DNA from 3 places in the Rickettsiella endosymbiont of Xylota segnis genome. Region 3 is predicted to be linked to each of the others. Evidence: riboswitches for the same ligand, from Rfam matches in the RefSeq annotation. Region 3 holds a riboswitch; each other region holds the start of a gene.
The links. Region 3 has a riboswitch for thiamine pyrophosphate ahead of AACL18_RS05510 (ABC transporter substrate-binding protein). Riboswitches for the same ligand answer to the same signal wherever they lie in the genome.
Positions count from the first base shown of each region.

Region 1: another riboswitch for thiamine pyrophosphate. It lies ahead of thiM (hydroxyethylthiazole kinase); the one in region 3 lies ahead of AACL18_RS05510 (ABC transporter substrate-binding protein).
Region 2: another riboswitch for thiamine pyrophosphate. It lies ahead of AACL18_RS06470 (ABC transporter ATP-binding protein); the one in region 3 lies ahead of AACL18_RS05510 (ABC transporter substrate-binding protein).

Region 1 is NZ_OZ026451.1:713,294-720,263, forward strand. It holds gene AACL18_RS03235 (hypothetical protein) at 1-2,770, opposite strand, end outside; gene AACL18_RS03240 (TenA family protein) at 2,962-3,612, opposite strand; gene thiD (bifunctional hydroxymethylpyrimidine kinase/phosphomethylpyrimidine kinase) at 3,605-4,441, opposite strand; gene thiM (hydroxyethylthiazole kinase) at 4,449-5,303, opposite strand; TPP riboswitch at 5,295-5,400, opposite strand; gene scpB (SMC-Scp complex subunit ScpB) at 5,555-6,160, shown strand; gene AACL18_RS03260 (gamma carbonic anhydrase family protein) at 6,321-6,857, shown strand.
Region 2 is NZ_OZ026451.1:1,430,417-1,437,386, reverse strand. It holds gene AACL18_RS06485 (aspartyl protease family protein) at 1-684, opposite strand, end outside; gene AACL18_RS06480 (ABC transporter substrate-binding protein) at 713-1,651, opposite strand; gene AACL18_RS06475 (ABC transporter permease) at 1,691-2,395, opposite strand; gene AACL18_RS06470 (ABC transporter ATP-binding protein) at 2,560-3,288, opposite strand; TPP riboswitch at 3,278-3,376, opposite strand; gene AACL18_RS06465 (TlpA disulfide reductase family protein) at 3,593-4,027, shown strand; gene AACL18_RS06460 (penicillin-binding protein 1A) at 4,029-6,491, opposite strand; gene pilM (type IV pilus biogenesis protein PilM) at 6,752-6,970, shown strand, end outside.
Region 3 is NZ_OZ026451.1:1,204,116-1,211,085, forward strand. It holds gene thiE (thiamine phosphate synthase) at 1-816, opposite strand, end outside; gene AACL18_RS05495 (thiazole synthase) at 813-1,601, opposite strand; gene thiS (sulfur carrier protein ThiS) at 1,604-1,807, opposite strand; gene AACL18_RS05505 (FAD-dependent oxidoreductase) at 1,788-2,858, opposite strand; gene AACL18_RS05510 (ABC transporter substrate-binding protein) at 2,861-3,808, opposite strand; TPP riboswitch at 3,882-3,975, opposite strand; gene AACL18_RS05515 (NB-ARC domain-containing protein) at 4,070-6,970, opposite strand, start outside.

The sequences.
Region 1 (6,970 bases), 490 kb from region 3:
ATTCAATATGATCGTCGATAAACTTTAGCAGGGCATTGACAGGTGTTTGATCTTCTAGTTGCGAGGTGACTGACAAGACACTTTTATAGTAATCATAACGGCCACCAAAAAATATCGCATTGGATGCTTGTTTATCGTGAATTTTTTTAAAAACAAACTCTTTTATGGTGTCAATACTAATAGGTCCAGGAGCAATATTATCAGCTAAAAATGTCAACAGCAACTCAACCACTTTAGGCCGATAAGTGGCAGCAATCATTAATGTATTACATTTGTTTGGATCATGAGCAAGAATCAATTTATTAAGAAACTCAGGTGAAAAAATTTTAGGATTTTTTTGAATAAAATTTAGTATATGATCTACGCCATCATATTGATTACGTGCCGCTAACATGAAGGAGTTGTATTCTTGTTCACTTTTTTCTAAGATCAATTTAAACAAATTTTCTTGAGTAAAAAGATCTGGATGTTTTTCAATAAATTCCAATACTAGCTTTAAAGAATGAGATTTGTCCTTGGCTAATAACATAAAAAAAGTTAAACCAAAGTTATTTTTCTCTAAAAATATTTTTTCTAGAGTGAGCGATAATACGCCTTTGGGTAGTTGATGAATAAAATCTATGAGGGGTGTCATGGCTATTGGATGATGACGGGAAAGCATCAAACTATTACAACCCTTTTGATTTTTATTGAATAATATTTCTTCTAGATAGGGATTGAAAATTTTCTGTTTATTTTGAATAAACTGTAAAATAATGGATACCGATTCCGGTTGATATTCTGTTGCTAACATTAAAAAATTGTAATTTAATAAATTTTTTTCTAAAAATAATGTAGTTAGATATTCTTTGCGCAAAAAAACTTTGTGATCATTAAGTAATTTAAGCAAGTTGGGTAAAACGTTAGGATGATAGCGAATAGCCAACATTAAAATAGTAAAACCATTTTCGTCCTTTTCTAAAAACATTTTTCTTAAAATTTCAGGATCAAAACTTTTGATATTTTCAGATATAAATTTTAGAATAGAAACTGCTGTATCGGCTTGATTTTTCAACGCTAGCATCAAAGCATTACAAGTGCCATTGGCCTGTTCGGGAAATAAAACTTTATGTAAAATTTCTCCATCGATGGTCATATTGTCGGTTATGAATGTTAGAACCTTATTGAGCATATCGGGATTATTGCGTACAGTTAAGGTTACCGCCGTATCACTATCTTTTTTTTGTTGCTGTGTAAATAACTTACGCACAGTATCATTTGCAAAACGACCAATATGCGTTGTTAAAAAGCTTAAAATAGTGATTATCGCTTCTGCTTGTTTGTTCGCGGCTATCATTAGTGCATTGCAATGATCGCTATTTTTCATTAAAAGCATTTTTTCAGCTATTTCAGAATTAACAATCGTTTCATGCGTTTTAAGGAAAGCTAAGATATCCTTTACTAAGTCCAGATTATTCAGTGCGCCTAGCATCAAGAGATTAAAACCGTTTTGATTTTTTACTAGAAAGGTGTCAGCTATTTTTTCAATAAGAAAATTTTTACGACGTAAATCTAAACGGATGACTAAATGAAACCCTTCCATGATTTCTTCAGAATATTCTTTACTAATTTTTAATTGACTTGATAAGTAATTAATGAATGGTAAGCCATTTTTAATAAAAACTTTATTTTTACTAATTCTTTTATAATATATGGGGAATCTCGTTTTTAATTCAACGAGTTGCGTTAGTAAATCAGAATAGTCTTCTTTTTCGAACAAGTTAGAAATAACTTCTGTCGGGACCCTAAACTGTTTTTTTTCTAAAAATAAATTTCGATAAGCACTATCAAGTAACGTATTTATTTGAGGGTTTTTCAAATAATTTTGATCGCATAAAGCACGATAAAAAGATTGATACATTTTAGCCCAATTAACATTATCAAAAATAAAAACTAAAGAATTTTTTTCGTTGCAAGATACTGTAAAATAGTTTTTCCAATTATTTTCATCCTCAGGTTTTTCGTTGATATAGTTAGGTAAAAAACGCTTGATCAATTCAGTTATTTTTTGTTGCGTTTGTAAACATATACCGTTTTCATCATTCTTTTCAATCTCTAATTCTGGAATGAAATCAATGAAGACTGCAATTAAAAAGCAAGGTAAGTTAAAAGGAGTAAATTTTTTAGAAAATGCTTGTTGTAATGTGCGTCGAATCGAATTCTTAGATAAAGCACCCGAGTAGGTATCATCAGGAAAATTAGGCTTTATGCCTATACCATCAATGGCTGCAATAACACTCACACCATTCCAGGCATGAACTTCGTCGGTTAATTGGGTAGCGATTTCTTGGACCAATCGATAGCGCACGATATAAAGTAATTCGGCTAAATTTCGCGGTTTATGAAATGAATCAACAATAATGTTTACACGGTTATGAAAACCTTCAGTGCACTCTTTAATCTCTTCGGTTAATTTGTCAATTAAACCATGGCGATGGTCTGCTGAGAGTTTGCCTAGTTCTGTGTCTAAATTCCCTATTAAGCGGTGATAAATAAGTTGTAATTGTTCTAATAATATAATTTTGGCGCGATACTCGGAAGTTTCGCCCAAATGCTTAGCAAAACAGTTGTTTGGTAATTTATTATTTGTGGTACAAACAATTCTTTGTAAATCATCTAACCAATTTTTAGCTAAAGTTGGTAATGTTGAAGTCTCTATAGTTGGGGGCGGTTGGTAAGCAAAAACAAGATTTTTATTAAGGGCAGGGTCCATTTGGTATTCATTTAACATTTAATATCCCTCTCTATTATTAATAAAAATTTATTATTTAAATAGACTTTATTATGTATGACTTGATAGTAAATAAAAATAAGAATATCAGTTCAATTTTGTATTCACAATAGCATTAAGATTAAATATAAAATAATTTAATTTTTTTTTATTAAAATAAAAAGCGAAGGTTAAATAATTTTATATTTATTTTAAGTTGGCCAGGTTTGTTGTGAGTAAGCGCCTTGCCAAAATTGCCATTCACACAAGGTAGCTAATCTAAAAGCGCTTAACATATTTTGTTTGCAATAGATGCTTGCATGTTCTGCAAGTTCATTGACAGTGGCTATGACTAAATCCACGGAGTGGTTAAACTCATCACTCGCATATAAATCTATCCATGCTTGATAAGGGTTATTGGGAATTTTTTTATTATAGGCACGTTGTCCTACTTGTTGATAAACCCAAAAGCAAGGTAATAAACTTGCTACCGCTTCTTCTACAGGCGCTGTACTTGCCATACGTAATAAATAATTGGTATACATAAAACAAAAAGGACTTTGTTTATGGGTTGTAAAGGTTGTAGAAGTATATTTTTTTAGAATAGTATTATGCAGATCACGTTCGGCTTTGAGTGCATTCATGGCAAATTGAATAAATAATTCACTTTGCCGATCATGTGGTAATCGTGTCGCAGTAAGCGCGAGTGCTTTTGAAAAATCTGCAAGATATAAAGCATCTTGATTTAAGTAAAAGGTAAATGTTTCGATAGCTAAAGTACCCTGGGCCAGTTCTTGATTAAAAGGGTGCAGATAAATTTTAGGCATGACATCCGCAACAGAAATTTTAAGTTCATTAAACATGTTGTTTTACCTTATTTAAAAAATAAAAATGATGGACTGGACCTTGACCATGACCTAGTTTTAAATTTTTTGCGGCTAAAATGCATTCAGTCAAATAATGTTTTGCTTGAGTAATGGCGCTAAATAAACTCTCGCCTTGTGCTAAATAAGAAGCGATTGCTGCAGATAATGTACAACCGGTGCCATGTGTATTTTTAGTGTCTATGCGCAAGCTATCAAAACAGTATATTTTTTTTTGCGGATAATCATAAAAAATATCCGGCGAATACGTGGTTTTTAAATGACCACCTTTAAGCAGTATCGAAGTTTTATAACGTGTCGCGAGTAAGGTGGCGGCGTCTTGCATACTGCGATGATCATTAATGTTAAGTTGTAAAATAGCTTCGGCTTCTGGAATATTGGGTGTAATCAATGTCGCTAATGGGAATAAAACATCCACTAATGCTTGTATCGCTTGAGGTTTTAATAAAGTATGACCGGTTTGAGAAATCATGACCGGGTCAAGCACTACAAATGGAGGTTTATATTTTTTTAAATTTATAGCGACTAAATGGATAATCTCTTCATGATAAAGCATACCGAGTTTAACCGCGCCGATGGATAAATCAGTAAAGACAGCATCGATTTGCTGTTGAATAAACACTAATGGAATTTCTTGTATGGCAGTGACAGATAATGTGTTTTGCGCAACTAAGACGGTAATGATGCTGGCAGCATAACTACCCGTGGCTGAAATCGCTTTGATATCTGCTTGTATGCCGGCGCCACCGGAGGGGTCCGTACCTGCAATACTGACGACACTGGTTAATGCTTCGTTATAGATTGACATAAGATGTTCATACAGGAATTTTAGATTTAAGGAAGACTTGTAAATCATTCTTTTGTACTGAATAGAGGCTATCGAGTAGTTGAGAATAAAAGCTGCCAGGACCTGTGGATTTTTTTTCTGCATATTCGCTAACTAATCCCATCCAAGCCATGGCATGAACACAAGCATTGAATCTTTCCGGATTAATTGCTAAAAAACTGGCAATCATAGCGGTTAATGAACATCCCATACCTACCACTTTAGTAAGTAAGGGTGTGCCATAGTTTAAGGTGATTGTTTGTGTGGCACTGACGATAAAATCAATTTGGCCACTGACGACCACGATGCATCGGTGTTGTTCAGCTAAGGTTTGCGCAGATGCAAGGGCATGACTACTGATTTGTGTTGAATCGACACCTTTAGTGGTGATGGAGGTATCTAACAAAGCCATAATTTCTGAAGCATTACCACGGATGACATCGATACCTCTTTGTATAATAGTTAAGGATGCCTGCGTGCGGTACCGGCTGGCACCGGCGCCGACCGGATCGAAGACGATAGGGATATTACGTTTTAAAGCAGCGTGTTGGGCTTGTTTTATGGCAGTCAACCACGTTTCATCAGGAGTACCGATATTAATGACTAAGGCTTGTGCTAATTGAATAATTTCTACTAATTCCTCTTGGGCATGCGCCATAATCGGTGCCGCCCCTAATGCGAGTAAAAAATTAGCTGTAGTCGGCATAACGACTAAATTAGTGATATTGTGGATTAACGGATGGATTTGACGGATTAAATCCACGTCATGGTATAGCGATTCTAAGGTAAATGCATTGATATTAGAGAGGGGGGCGCTTTTAACTGAATAATTTTTTGTTTTCAATGTACTTCTTCCTACGCAGGTCTTAGCCCGATCAGGTTATGAGGGTTGAATGGGAACATTCTCTCAGCCTTTAAAAAAAGCACCCCTGGAGTTGCTACTATTAGACAGGAATTAATGGGTCAGATCAACGACTTTTCTTAGCCAATGCCAGCGAGTAGTGCATAACAATACACTAATACTACATGCAATTGCAGATGCACGCTCACAGCATTTGCTCGCCATGATGGGCAGTTTACTGCTATAGTTTGGGTATGGAAAATCAAACGCTAAAATCGATATGTGAAGCCGCTATTCTTGCCGCCGGTGAACCGGTGAGTATCGAGCGTTTATTAGATTTATTCAGCCCGGAAGAACAGCCGACTAAATCAAATCTTAAGAAAATTCTGTTGGAATTAAGCGAAGATTATCAAGATCGCGGAATTCAGTTAAAGCAACTAGCTAGTGGTTATTGTTTTCAAACGGCTAGTGCACTCAATGCCTGGGTTAAACGACTCTGGCCGGAAAAATCAGCGCGTTATTCACGTGCTTTCTTGGAAACCCTCAGTATTATTGCGTACAAACAACCCGTGACGCGCGGGGACATTGAAGCGATACGCGGTGTGTCAGTAAATCCAAATATTGTTAAAACCTTGTTGGAACAAGAATGGATACAAGTGGTTGGGCAACGTGAAGTCCCTGGACGACCTAATCTTTATGCAACCTCGAGATTATTTCTTGATCATTTTGGTTTAAAAGAATTAGCAGATTTGCCGCCTTTTCCTTTGCCGCAACTGACAGAACCGTTAGAGATTTCTTTGTCTGCTGATAATGAAACGAGTGAAACGAATGATACTGCGCTTGATACCCTACAAAATTAAATTAATAATTTTTAAATGCTTTAATTAGATTGCTGTATAATCCAGTGATAGACTTAAGTTTGAGGGAACGATAGTCGAGGACTGGTGTTTTATCTGAGTAAATGAGGATCGTAGACTAACGTTTAACAATGAAACCAAGTCTATTAGCAAGGTTAAGCAAGTGCTCTATTCTTTTGAAGATAAAACTCCAACGCTATTAGGTAAAGATATTTTTATTGCGGAAAGCGCTGATGTGATTGGCGCCGTGATTATCCATAATCAGGTCATTATTTTACCGCAAGCGGTAGTCCGTGCCGATAATACTGTGATAGAAATTGGCGAAAATACCAATATTCAAGATGCTGCGGTGTTACATACCGATCCAGATATGCCAATGCAAATTGGTAGTTATGTAACAATTGCCCATCATGCCATGGTGCATGCGCGAGCGGTGGGTGATTATTCCGTTATAGCGATTGGCGCAAAAATATTGAATAACGCAGTGATAGGTAAGCATTGTTTGATTGCTGCGAATGCCATGGTATTAGAAAATCAGTATATTCCGGATGGTTCTTTGGTGATGGGGTCTCCTGGTAAAATAAAGCCATTATCTGCCCGTCAAATAGCTGATATGCAATGGTATGCGCAACATTATTCAGAAAAGATTCATCGTTATCAAAAAGGACTTAAACGATTTGATCCGAAAACTTGCGAATAAATTTTAGTATGGTGGGTTTGTGTATAAGTGCTTACCGCAGTGAGTATTAATAATACTGCAATAAAAATTCTCGCTAACATATTGCTCCTGTATCAAACTTTTCATCCTGAAAA
Region 2 (6,970 bases), 230 kb from region 3:
ACTCAAAAGCTCATTAGAAATTATAGTATCATCCGCACCAGTATCTACGTTTAAAGATGCAGAATTCCATTGGCCAGATTGGTTTTTATTATTTATTATTAATAAAGGAGATTGAGCGTAAGCATCTTCGTAGGGAACACAATTTTGATAATTAATTTTGAATGGCGCCTGCTTCCATATAGTTATGGTTTTAGCTTTATTATTAATAGCCCAGTTTAATTGACGAAAAACCTCTACACCTAAAATACCATCTATTTTTTGACCAAAAGCTTGACTAAATAATGTTAAATCTAGCCCAATCCACGGATCATGGCCCAAAATAGTATAAGTTCCTATTTCTATTGGTAAAGGACGCCACAATTTAAAATTATTTAATTTATCATTCGTAGTAATTAAACCATCAGTAAGAAATTGATTAAAATAAAGAGGAATATCTTCTTTTGGTGTAGCTAATGTTAAAAGGGATGCGAGCTTATTATCTATTGCTGAATAACTAGCTCCAGTATCTAATAAAAAAGAATAACGTTTATTTTTAATGATAACAGGTAAGACAATTCCATTGGCAGATAATGGGGTTACAAGTATCCGATTAGTATTGTGTTCTAGTTTTTTTGAGGGCTGACAAGCTGAAAGTAGGATTACAATTGCGCCTATTAAACAGCGGTAAATATAGGAAATTTGCATTTAATTTTATTATTAATTTATAATGATATTAGATTAATTTTAACACATAATCTTCACTTACTAATGTGTTATGTATTATCTTTTTTTGCTGTAAAAATAACATAAATTTTTGGTAAGCATTTTTGTTGAAATTAATTGGATAAGGTGCAATATAAGGTAATGTAGCTTGCCAGATCTGATGATTTAACTGATTGTTTAGGGCAGGATGGTTTCTTGCAAATATTAGCCAGCTTTTTTCTGGATTACTCAGTAAGTAGTGTGTTGCTTCACTAAGTGCTGTCAAAAATTTAATAATACGTGGATCAGATAATTTATTTTTATTGGCGACGATAATTAATTCATCATAAGTTGGAATCCTAGCTAGCTCGACTGGAAAGATTTTTACTGCTTGATGAGCAAACTGCATTTCCAAAGGTTCTACGTTGCGCATTACATTAATAACCGCATCGACACGATTGCTTAAAAGTGCTTGTGTCAAATCGTATTGTACATTAATTGTTTGTACGTCACTCATCCGCAAGTGTGCCTTTTCTAATAAGGCATTTAACATTAGCGTTCCTTCAACATGCGATGTATAAGCGATGCGTTTTCCTTTTAGATCGGCAAGCTGATGAATAGGCCCATCTTTTTTTACAATTAAACAATTTAAAGGTTGGTTTATTAATGTGGCAATGCGTATTAAAGGTAAACCTTTTGCAGCTTGTACCACTAATTGCGGTTCATAACTAACGGCCAAATCAGCGTGGCCTGCTGCTACCAGTTTAGTGCCATCATCTGGGTTGCTAGGCGCAATAATATTAACTTGTAATCCTTCGCGGGCGAAGAATCCTTGTTCTTCTGCGACAAAAATGGCTGCATGATCGGGATTAACCAGCCAATCTAGAATCAATGTTAAAGGCTTAGCCGCAACGTTATTGTTAAATAACAAAATGCTTATTAGAAGAATAATTTTTTTTTGTATTTGCATAAATAAATATTTTATTTTTTAAAATTAGGGACCTATTGTTTAAGCCGACTTTAACAAAGTCCAGGGTAAAGCCAGATTAAGTAAAGTATCAACAAGGAAATACAGAAAAATTCCTAGAAAAAATATAATCACTAATACAGCAAACATTAAATCAATTTGCATCTGGGCGTTAGCATTTAACAATAAAAAACCTAAACCTTGATTCGATCCAACCCACTCTCCAATAATGGCTCCTAAAGGAGCCATTGCCGTTGCAAGTCGAATGCCGGAGGCAAGGTTCGGTAACGCCGCTGGAATACGGATTTGATAGAGAACTTGCCAACGATTACTATTCATAATCTCAGCGATGTTTAAATAATTTTCTGGCGTTTGTTTTAAACCATCAAGAAAATTATTGGTGATAGGAAAAAATAACATGAAAGTGGTGGTAATAATCTTAGCTGTTATTCCATAACCAAACCAAAGCACCAATAAGGGAGCAATTGCAAATACTGGTAAAGCTTGGCTGGCCAATAATAAAGGAAGTAAGAAGGCATGCAGTGTACGAAATAAGCACATACTGAGCGCAATAGCTACGCCTAATACAATTCCAAAAAATAAGCCAAAGAGAATTTCAGCTAGCGTCGGTAACGTTTGTGATGTAATCAACCCTGCATGGTTAATTAGGCTGTGTAAAACTTCAAATGGGGTGGGTAATATGTAATTAGGTAGTTGTAAAATACGAATCAAACATTCCCAGATCATAATAAACCAAACTGGGATGCACATTTTATGAAAAAATAAGGGATAAATTTTTAAAAATAACTGTTTGCAAACATTAAGTTTTAAGGGCCATAGAGATATCACGAATTTTTGAAGCTGCGTAATTCTATTGCTGAATTGATTACGCAAAACAATAAATGGCACCATTATTTAAGTTCCTGCAGCATACTTAAAAGTTTGGTTTGCCATTGTAATAATTCAGGATTATTTAATGAGCGAGGTGGTAAGTCAGCAAGATCGCAGTTTATAAAATTTATTTTTGCAGGTTCACCTGACATAATTGCAATGTGATGTCCCAAACGCAATGCTTCTAAGGGGTCATGTGTCACTAATAATACAGTGTGATCTTTTAATGCGTTTGCAGTTAGTTCTTGTAGGTGATAACGAGTTATGGTATCTAAAGCAGAAAAAGGCTCATCCATCAATACGATAGGCCGCTTTTCTAACAGTATGCGTGCTAACATGGCACGTTGTTGCATTCCACCCGACAATTGTGCAGGGTATTTATTTATGGCCTCATTTAAGCCTAGCTGATGTAATAATTCCCGAGCTTGAATATACGGCTTATTGTCTCGTCTTAGGCGGTAGCCTAAGACAACATTATCTAAAATAGTGAGCCAAGGTAACAAAGCATGGGTTTGCGGCATATAAGCTAAGCGACCGGCCAAGCCTTTCTGATCGCAGGTGGCGACAGGGGCTGAGATAGAGTTTAATCCGGCGATAAGCTGTAAAAAACGACTTTTGCCAATGCCGCTTATACCTAATAGACAAGTTGTTTGTCCAGCTGCCAAATAGAAATTTAATTGGTCGAATAGAATTTTATCTTGATAGTGCAAACTTGCGTTACTTACCAATACAGCGGGCGATTTTAACATACACTTTTCCTACGCGGACATGATCCCATCCCGATCAGGTTAGAAGGGTATTTCTCAGCCCAATTATTAGGCACCCCTAAGCGAAAACGCATGGTAACAAGCTCATTAGCAAAATAAAAGGATAAAGACTTAGAAATTTAGATTTAGTGACTTAATTTGACAGTGTTATTTTTGAACTAAGAGTCCTCCTTGAGTTATTTTAAAAATTGAAGTTTAATGGAATTGATCACTGATTTAAAACCAATAAAATTATTAAGTGTTTGTCACAAAATTGATCGACCTCATTTCTACTGCGAGGAATAATATGCGTAAAATTTTTAAATTAGTGCTATTAACCAGCATTTTGTTAAGTGTGTCTAGCGTTGTATGGGGAGCCAGCATAGTAAGAGATCTTAATTTTTCTAATTATAAAGGTAGATGGGTGGTTATTAGTTATTGGGCAACATGGTGTGAATATTGTATGGGCGAAATACCCGAATTAAATGCATTTTATCGAGCGCATGCTGACCAGGTAGCGATGTTCGGATTTAATTATGATGATCCAGGTAATTTACAGCAACATATACAACGAAGTGGCGTTATATTTCCTACATTAGTGGATGATCCGAAAGCTAATTTTGGTATACGAGGGATATCCGGTTTGCCAACCACATTTATTATTGGACCTGACGGTCGATTGAAACATGTATTAGAAGGACCACAAACAAAACGTAGTTTAGAAAGAGCTGTTGGCTTATAAACTAAAAAACCGGTTCATTGTTTGTTGTGTTATCTTGCTTTTCTGCTGGCATTTGAGTATCAGTATTATTGTTATCTATAGGTACTTCCCCAGGACTATCAATCACATTGAATGGGGTTGTATCTTCTTGCGTCGATATTCTTGATAAATCATCTTTACGAAAATATTCTAGGATAGAGCCTGGTGTTCCATCAGGTAATAAATTACCTGTGGTGGGGTCGATATTTGCCGTTACTATATCAGTAGGTTGTGGCATGGTTTTTTCAGCCTGGCCTTTTAATGCGACACGCATGAAATCAATCCACATAGGTAAAGCGGCTTTTGAGCCATATTCTTGAACAGAACTCGGTTGATCGAATCCTATCCAAACAGTTGATACCAAATTACTATTAAATCCTGTAAACCAAGTATCGACATAATCACTTGTTGTACCAGTTTTTCCGGCCAGATCATTCCGATTCAACACCCTTGCCTGTGAACCTGTGCCATAACGAATGACATCTTTTAAAGCAGATGTCATGAGGAAAGCGATGTCAGCAGGAATGACTTGTGGTGCATAAGGACTATCTTTTTCATCTGTTAATGGGGGTTCAATTTCTCCGCGTAAACAAGCTTCACAAGCTATTTTAGGTTCTGCTTTATAGATGATTTGACCTTGTTCATTGGTAATATGATCAATTAAATACGGGGTTATTCGAAAGCCGCCATTAGCAAACACAGCATATGCTCGAGCTAATTCAAGAGGAGTGACTTCACCTGTACCGAGTGCTAAAGTGAGATTGCGCGGTAATTTTTTTGAGTTAAAACCAAATCTTTTTACATACGTTAATACATAGGGAACATCGATAGCTTGTAATAAGCGCACGGATATAAGATTGATGGATTTAACTAGAGCAATACGTAAACGCCTTGGGCCGCTGAAAATATGATTATCATTTTGTGGGCGCCAAGGTTCATCACGACCAGGTATATCAAAAACCAATGGAGCGTCATTAAACACATTGGCTAGGGTATATCCCTTAGCTAGAGCAGCTGCATAAATGAAAGGTTTGAACCCGGATCCGGGTTGTCGTTCTGCTTGAACGACACGATTAAATTTGCTTACATTATAATCAAAACCACCGACTAATGCGCTAATGGCACCTGTTTGTGGATTTAATGCGACTAAAGCACCTTGTACTTTAGGAATTTGCGATAATTCCCAAGTATTATTTGCAGTTAACTCTACACGAATAACATCGCCGACATGAACTTTATTTTTCAAGATGTCAGGTGGAGGATTTAAATTAGTTGCGTCAAGGTGGGGCATGGTCCAGGCTACACCTTGCCAAGGAATGAAAATCATTTGATTATCGACTAAAAGAGCAGTAATAGCTTGATCAGTCACAGAAATAACAATAGCTGCGTCTAAACCATTGATAGAAGCAACGCGATGTAATGCATTCAAAGTATGAGTTACTTTATTTGCATCTAATGGCGCAATATTTTTTTCTGGCTTCCTATATTCGTGTCGTTTATCGTAAGCTAATAAAGTAACCCGTAAGGCTTTATCAGCAGCAATTTGTTGGGCCGAATTGATTGTGGTATAAACATTGTAACCTTTCAAATAAATATCTTCACCAAAACTTTTATACATCATGTCACGTACCATTTCAGCGACATAAGGTGCTTTAATCATTCCTCCGGTATTAGTTTGCGCATGTGTTAACATCGGTGTTGCTATTGCGGATCCATAAACCGCTTTAGAGATATAACCCAATTCATACATACGCATTAAGACATGATCACGACGTTGTTTAGCCGCAATTGGGTTAACTAACGGGTTAATGGCAGAAGGGGCTTTTGGTAAGCCAGCAATAGTTGCCATTTCCGGTAACGTGAGTTGATTAAGTGTTTTATTAAAATAAACTTGCGCAGCAGCGGCAATACCATAAGCACGATTTCCAAGAAAGATTTTATTAAGGTAAAGTTCTAAAATTTGTTCTTTAGTAAATTCTCGTTCGATTTTTAGTGAGAGTAAAATTTCAGTAAATTTTCTTAAAAAAGTTTTTTCCCGAGATAAATAAAAATTACGCGCAACTTGCATTGTAATAGTACTTCCTCCTTGTACTTTACTTCCTGTGAGCAATACTTCACCCGCAGCACGTAATAAACCATAAAAATCAACACCATGATGTTCTAAAAAGCGCTGATCTTCGGTGGCTAAAAAAGCTTTAACCATCAAATTAGGAACTTCATTCAATCTAACAAGATTTCGGTGTAACTCTCCAAATTCAGCGATAGGTTGTCCATCACTGGTGTAAATCCGCATCGGAATGGGAAGTTGTACGGATTTTAATTCCTCAACATCGGGTAATTGTTTATCAAGATAAATATAAAGGAGACTTCCAGCTACTAAAAGCGTGATAAAAAGGCTTAATAGCATGAAAAAAAAATTACGGGAAAAATGATTCGATCGTTTCATAATGAAAACAGTTGATTAGCTGGGTTCTATCATAACTTAAGTGACTTCCCTCTTAAACAAGGGTTTTAATAAAAATAGTGTGTAATGAGGTCTTTGTACACTTTATTTTGATTAAAAGAAAGTAGTAGGGATTTTTTAACATCATGACATTTCAAAAATAATAGCTGCCTGATTATGTATTAAATAATTGACAATTTATCATTTGAATGCATAATGAAAGAAGAATAAGTTTTAAAAATTTCATTAAAAAATAAAAGCGTATGTATTTTTTCAAGGATAGATTTAAAAATACCCATAACACCGATACTGCGATAGGTTTGGATATAGGTAGTCGCACGATTAAATGGGTTTGTTTAGACCGTAATAATGAGCTTAAAGAATATGCTATTCAAACAATTCCTACCCCAATCGGAGTTGAACAGACTAAAGATATTCCACAGATTGCCGCTGTCTTGAAGGAAACATTGCTAGACAAAGAT
Region 3 (6,970 bases):
TTGCCAATAATCATTAACAAATAGCTTTGCTTGATAATGTTTTGTGAGAAGTACGCTACGCTTAATTTCTTGTTCTAAAAAGAATTCGCTCGCTTCTTTAATACGTAATTGAATACACTTTACACCTTGCCTTAATAATCTTTCTACCCATTGACTGCTATCAACGATAGGATATAAACCTGTGATACACGGCTTAAAAGTAGGGGTTAATTTCAATAAAGGTTTTGGGTAAATATAAGGAAGATCGATTTGTTCTTCTGGCCATCCATTATGAAAAAACTTTAGCGTTTGATTTTCTGTATAAGCATTACGTAATCCACGTTGTACATACATTTTTGCAATAACCATCGCATCCTTGAGCGAATAGTTACGCACTAAACAGGCGGCAATAGCAGTAGAAAAAATAGCTTTCGTCACCATAGTTTGTTTTGGCAATCGTGGCGTAGCCATCCAAAACGATTCTTTGTGATTACTCCAATAATCTTGACAAAAGAAATCTTTTTTTAAACCGCTTGCTTTGATTAATACGCTTTTAGCTCCCCATTGTAACAAGCGCTGCGCAGCTTGTTGTATGTCTTGATAAGTATTCAGCGTTATATCTAATATTTTCTCCACTTCCAGCAAATTACAGATAAGGAGATCGACAAAAGGAAGTAAGTTGATAAAATCTGTAATGTTAGGATCGTTATATTTTGTTATTGTCTTAATCACGGTTACGGCTGGAACATTAAGATTTTTCAGTGTTTCTAAATCAACTGTATCGCTATCCCCTGGCGTGTCTGAATAATTAATAATTAATAACTTTGCTTGTTTCATACTTTATTCTCTTGCTGCCAAAATGGCGTATCAATTAATGATGTACTGGGATGAGCGATATTTCTTTCCGGCATTATTCCTGCCGTATACGCCTCATGTCCCGCGATAATGGCATGACGAAATGCCTGTGCCATGGCAATGGGTTGCTGTGCAAGTGCCACTGCGGTATTCAGTAGCACACCATCAAATCCTAATTCCATCACTTGCACAGCATCCGAAGGCTTACCAATCCCGGCATCAACAATCAATGTAATATCGGGTAGTCGATTGCGTAAGGTGGCCAAGGCATAAGGATTTAACAAGCCTTTGCCCGATCCGATAGGCGCTGCCCAAGGCATTAAAATGTTACAACCCACATCCACGAGCTTTTGACAGATAACTAAATCATCCGTGCAATAAGGAAAAACCTCAAAACCTTGCTCAACTAAAATTTTTGCCGCTTTAATTAATTCGATAGGATCCGCTTGTAAATTATATTCATCGCCGATAACTTCTAATTTTATCCAGGAGGTATTAAATAATTCTCGACTTATCTGAGCTGTTTTAATGGCCATATTAGCGTTTCTACATCCTGCTGTATTCGGTAACAGGCAATAATTTAGTTTTTTTATAGCTCGCCAAAAATCTTCTCCACCCAAGTTAAATGCTGTTTGACGTTGAATAGATAAGGTAATGATCTGTGCGCCTGAAGTTTGAATAGCCGCTGTCATCATCGCCAATGAAGGATAGTGTGCAGTCCCTAAGAGTAATCTACTTTCTACAATTTTTCCCGCTAGATTCCACATGCTTATCCTCCTTGCATGGGTATCAAAATATCGACACAATCATTTGTTTTTAAGAAAGTATTGTTAAAATCCCTACGTGCCACTAAGGTATTATTGACGGTCACAGCCATATCATCTTTAAGTTGCTTATTATGCATTAAAAAATCATACAAACTTGATTCAGTTTCAATGCGATGGCTTTTATTATTAAGAAAAACATTTATCATAAGCTTTCCAAAGTTCTGGATATTGAAAATCCTGTTGATTAATTCCACACAAAATTTCTTCCACTAATGTGGGTGCGATCAAGTAACCATGACGGTACAATCCATTCACAGCTATTAGCCCTTCTTCGTGTTTTATACAGGGTAAATGCGACGCTAAAGTCGGCCGACAATGCGTTCTCGTTTCAATAATCCGTGCTTCAGCAAAACCCGGATGTAAATAATAAGCCGCTGTCATTAATTCCAAACTGGTACGAACTGAGATGGCACTATAATCTTCAACTTCAATTTCGCTCGATCCAATAATATAAATATTTCCGGGTCTTGGAATAATATATAAACTATAACGCGGATGTAAAAACCGAATCGGACGCTGCAATTGCACATTAGGTGCATATAAGTAGATTAATTCGCCACGCACTGCACGTAAATCGGTAAAAATTGTACGCGCACCCATCCCTCGACAATCGAATACGTAATCAAATTTATAGGTTTTTTTCTGTGTAATTATTTGTCTAGATAGCAAAGATGTAACGTATGTGTTGAAACTAAATGAGATGGCTTGTGCCTGCAAATATTCTTTTAGACTGTTCATAACGGACTGACAATCTATTTGTGCTTCATCAGGAAAATAATAGGCGGTCTCAAACTTACTGAGTTCCGGCTCAAGTTGAGTTAAGGTTTCTTTAGATAACAGCTGAAAATAATTATCTGTTGCTAATTTATTACTTATACGTCGAGAAAAATACTGCCATTCAGGCTTGTCTTGAGGATGATGAACGACGATACAGCCAGCTTGTTGGAAATAAACAGGTTCTGATAATTGTTTAAGAATAGTAGGCCAATAAGATTTAACCGATTCTTGTCCTAACTGGAAAATTACAGAATCGGCTTTTTCACATTCAGAAAATGGCGCTAATAAGCCTGCCGCAGCCGAACTGCAGTTACCATCCCCTTGATGCTCATCAAAAAGCGTAACTTGCCAGCCGCTATTGTGTAATGCCAATGCCAGCAACCGACCCATGATGCCCATTCCTACAATACCCGCTTGCATCATCATTCGCTGGTCAGGCAATCCGCAACGGCCGATATTTCCGAGTAGGGAACTTTGGGTAAAAATTGATTGGTATAACAGTCCCTTACAGCAAAATGTTCGTCGACAATATCTAAATGTTTAGTATAACGGCCAACTTTATCCCAATCTCGTTCTACGTTTAATAAAGTACGGGAAAAAAACGGCAAGCTATGCATAAAAATCTTATGATAAAGCGGCGTACGTAATTGTGGTTTTGCTTGACATAAACATTCATAGGCTTCTTCAGGTTGTTCCGTAGTCAATGCCGCGCCACGTTGTGTGGCTTTAAGAAAAGATTGAACTAATTCAGTTTTTTGTAAGGTTTGCTCAGGAACGATGAATTGTACCGAACAAAAACAGCAGCAACCTAAACCCGCAAGTTGATCGATACGCAAAAATACGGTTTCACCGCGTAATTGTTCTAATTCAATTTTTTGAAAATTAATAAATCCAATACCGGTATCAATAATGTTCCGACAGATCGCATCAGTAACGTTCATGCCTATACGTACGGTTTCATAGCTTTTTTGATCGATACCTGCAAACCCTGCTAGATTATCAATAATCTTCTTACCAAACTCGCCGATATAACCTACACGTTTGTTAACGATGTCATGAAAGTTTCGAATTCCACTTGATTTTAAGGCAATTAAACCGGTGGGTGGTTCATCAAGCAGTGTACCAATCGACGTGACTGGATAGCCTTTCGCTCTAGCGGCGACCGTATGGATCATCGCTTTCACGCCAAAATCAACGCTACCTAAACCGACTAATTCTGTTACATCGCTAGGATCGTTGGGCTCGAGTATCGCTAATTTAATATCTTCTTGCGCATAAAACCCTAATTGCTGCGCGACAATAATCGGCGCATGGTAAGGATTGGTGTACCAATTAAGTAACAAGCTAACTCGGGATTTTAATGCTGACATTGCCATAACCTCTCATTTGATCAATAAAAAATGGAGATGGCAAAAGGTAAACACCCCTATAAGAAATAGGGAATGCATTTTTTGAAGGCGATCCTTACGCTGATATGAATCAGTTCAAGTTCAACGGGTCATAATCTCAGCCGTTTCCGACACCCCGCGCCATCTAACAAGTCAATTCTACATTATGCTCGTCTTGCTAATCAAGAAATATTAGCTTGGGCTTGGCTAGCCAAGCTTTGTTAGCAAGTCACCATTCTAGACTTAAAAAAATGGCGGGTTCTGCAATGCTTTCATGACCCTTCCTTCTATTTCATGAATTTTATCGAGACTATCATTCGTGAATGGTCGCTGATTTTTCACTGAATTGGAGAGAAATCTTTTTTTATTCAGAAGAACACCGAATAAAAGCAGGTTAGGCAGATTAGTCAATGAATCATTAAAATTAACTGGGTGCTGAATATCTTGCTGATGCAATGGCCTAGAATAATCTATCGATTTGGCCGGATTAAAGCCGATAGTCTGTTCGGGAAGATTAAATAAGCTCATAGGATGGGTAGGAATATAGTGTAGCTTATTTGGTTTTTTTAACTGATAAACCTTGCGCTTCGTATATCTATGCAGATAAGAAATATTCGGTTTCTTGCCAACTTTTACACTAACATTAGACTTCTTGGTCGTTGTTTTTTTTATTTTATCAAGCCTATTTGCTGGATGAATCGACTTATTACTAGCAAATAGATCCTTACCACGAAATAACGGCGTAGAAATAAATTTTGCTAATTTTTTTTGTGTATCAATTTGTCGCTTTACCCGCACAGAACTGTCTGAGCGTTGTATGCCACCATTATTTTCTTTACTGCTAGCATATTTATATTCCTGCAGTTGATGCAAGGAAATATTAGAAAAATTAACACAATGTTTATACGCTTGATCAATTTGTTCTTTTTGCGTTTCCAAGATGATTTGCTGATCTAAAAAACTTAGTTTAGAGGACAAGGCTTTCGATCTCATCTGTTCATCTTGGTAAAAACGACTATAGATAATTAGAGTGGGATCAAATAATCGAGTAACGCTGTCCCAATCATTCATAAAAATCAAGTCAGTTTTATTATGACAGAAAAAACGGTAGTGCTTGGAACCGATTGGTTTTAATACAATAACATCGCGCTCATGCACTAAATTTTCTTCTATCAAAACAATAATGTCTTTATCTTGATTAAAAATTAATGGGTAGCGTTCAAAATGCCAATCTCCCTCTTCGTTTGCTATAATGGCCAAAGATGTTTTATGTAAAATAACTTCTAGCTGTTGATACCAATTATTAACACCGGCAGCGCTTAATTTTATTTTGGCAACAGACCAAGTACTTTCTAATCGAACGCATGTCTTTTCTAAGGGATAGTAATTAACTTCTACACTTATTATTAAGTCTTGTGCATGTTGAAATATTCGCGGCACAATATTGTTTTCGGGACAGGCCTGTTTAGCCTGTTGCCAAATCTCAGTCAAATCTAAAGTTTTGGTAAAATCATCTCCCCCATTACTATCGTATATGACTACTTCTGGCAACGGGAAATTCAACTGTGAACCTGAGACAATTCTGAAAAACGCTTGATCGCCTTGCGCGATTAAATGGCTACGTTTTAATACATCATTTGCAAGAAATTTTTGTTTCCCATAATCAATGTGTAGCATCTCATTTTGCGCAAGATAAATTTTTAGTGTCTTTTTTAATCGTTGTGCAATTGTAGAATAATAGTGGATGTTTTGCGCTAAGCTTCGATGACTATTTTCTTGAATATAAAGATAGGGAGGATTAAATTTAATTTGTAAATTATTTGTCAAGCTAAAATAGACGTGATTTAGCATCTCTGATTGTGATTGATTAAATATAGACTGTAAGGGAAAGCACAAGCTTATATTAAAAGATTGTTGTTCTTGTAAAAAATGAAAAGTAAATGCATACGGATAAGTAACGATGTCATGAAGTGCTTCTAAAGAAAAATCTACATAAATTCGATGATGAATGGGTCCATTAAAATCGAAATGCATCCAAACTTCGCCGGTTTGATTTGCTTGTAATGTATGCAGAATGGTAACTGCTTCATTAAATGTTTCGAAACAATGAATAACCGTATTGGGCCTTAACTCTATCTCTAGATTATTCGCGGTTTTATTGGTTATGAAAATTTCGTCGCGGAAGATATGATTTCTTCCTGCCAAACCATCCACGTACTTTATATTGTTGTCTGTAATAAAAAAAATATCCTTTTGATTTTTTATACCCAATATTTTTTGAATATGTCGTATCTTCAAACCTTTTTCACATAGGTTGTGCGTAAAATTTTTGGTTTTTCTGCAGCTTAGGCCGTTATAATCCATTAATGGAATGTAGTATTGTTCGTTAAGAAAAATCTCTTGGAATTTGGCAATATTAAGTCCTTTTCCACCTTGAATCATTCCAGTAATTGCTTCACCTTCTAAAATATAAAAACTACCCTCATCACCCCCTTCATAGTTTTTATTTCCGTTACTCACATGAATAAAACTCGGTTTATCTGGCGCAGCAAGCACTTGATCATCGCCATCGCTTAAAGCAATTAACTGAATGTTTCCTGTGCGGTTTTTTATATATTTCACACCAATTGCATTTTTACAATAATAAACCTTTACAAAATGAATGAATTGCAAAGCAGGATAAGCCAAATAAGACCATTCAGCCGCTTCTATATAAGCCTCAGATTCCTTTAAACCTGAAAAGCAAAACAATTCTCCCTCATCAGGTGGATCTGGATTCGTTTTACTTAATTTTATGGATATTTGATTTCTTAAAAAAACAGCATTATTTGCATAGACTTGCGTAGCAGAACAGGCCGCAGGAAAAATATAGGTTTGAATATCCGTGTTATTTTTCAAAAAGGCAATAGCTAGTTTAACCAGCTGGTTATTATAAGCCTCAGTTTCAAGATAAGCGGAAGGCGCAAAATGTGCAAATACACGTAAGCGTTCCCACCATTTTTCTTCTGTATCCAAATGTACATATTTATCAATCCATTGCTCTTGTTTTTTTGCTCGTGCCAAATCACTCTCTATCCAGATAGCTAAACTTGCGGCTTCACCTAAAGGCCCAGTAATATCAGAAAAACCTTCAATGAGTTCTAA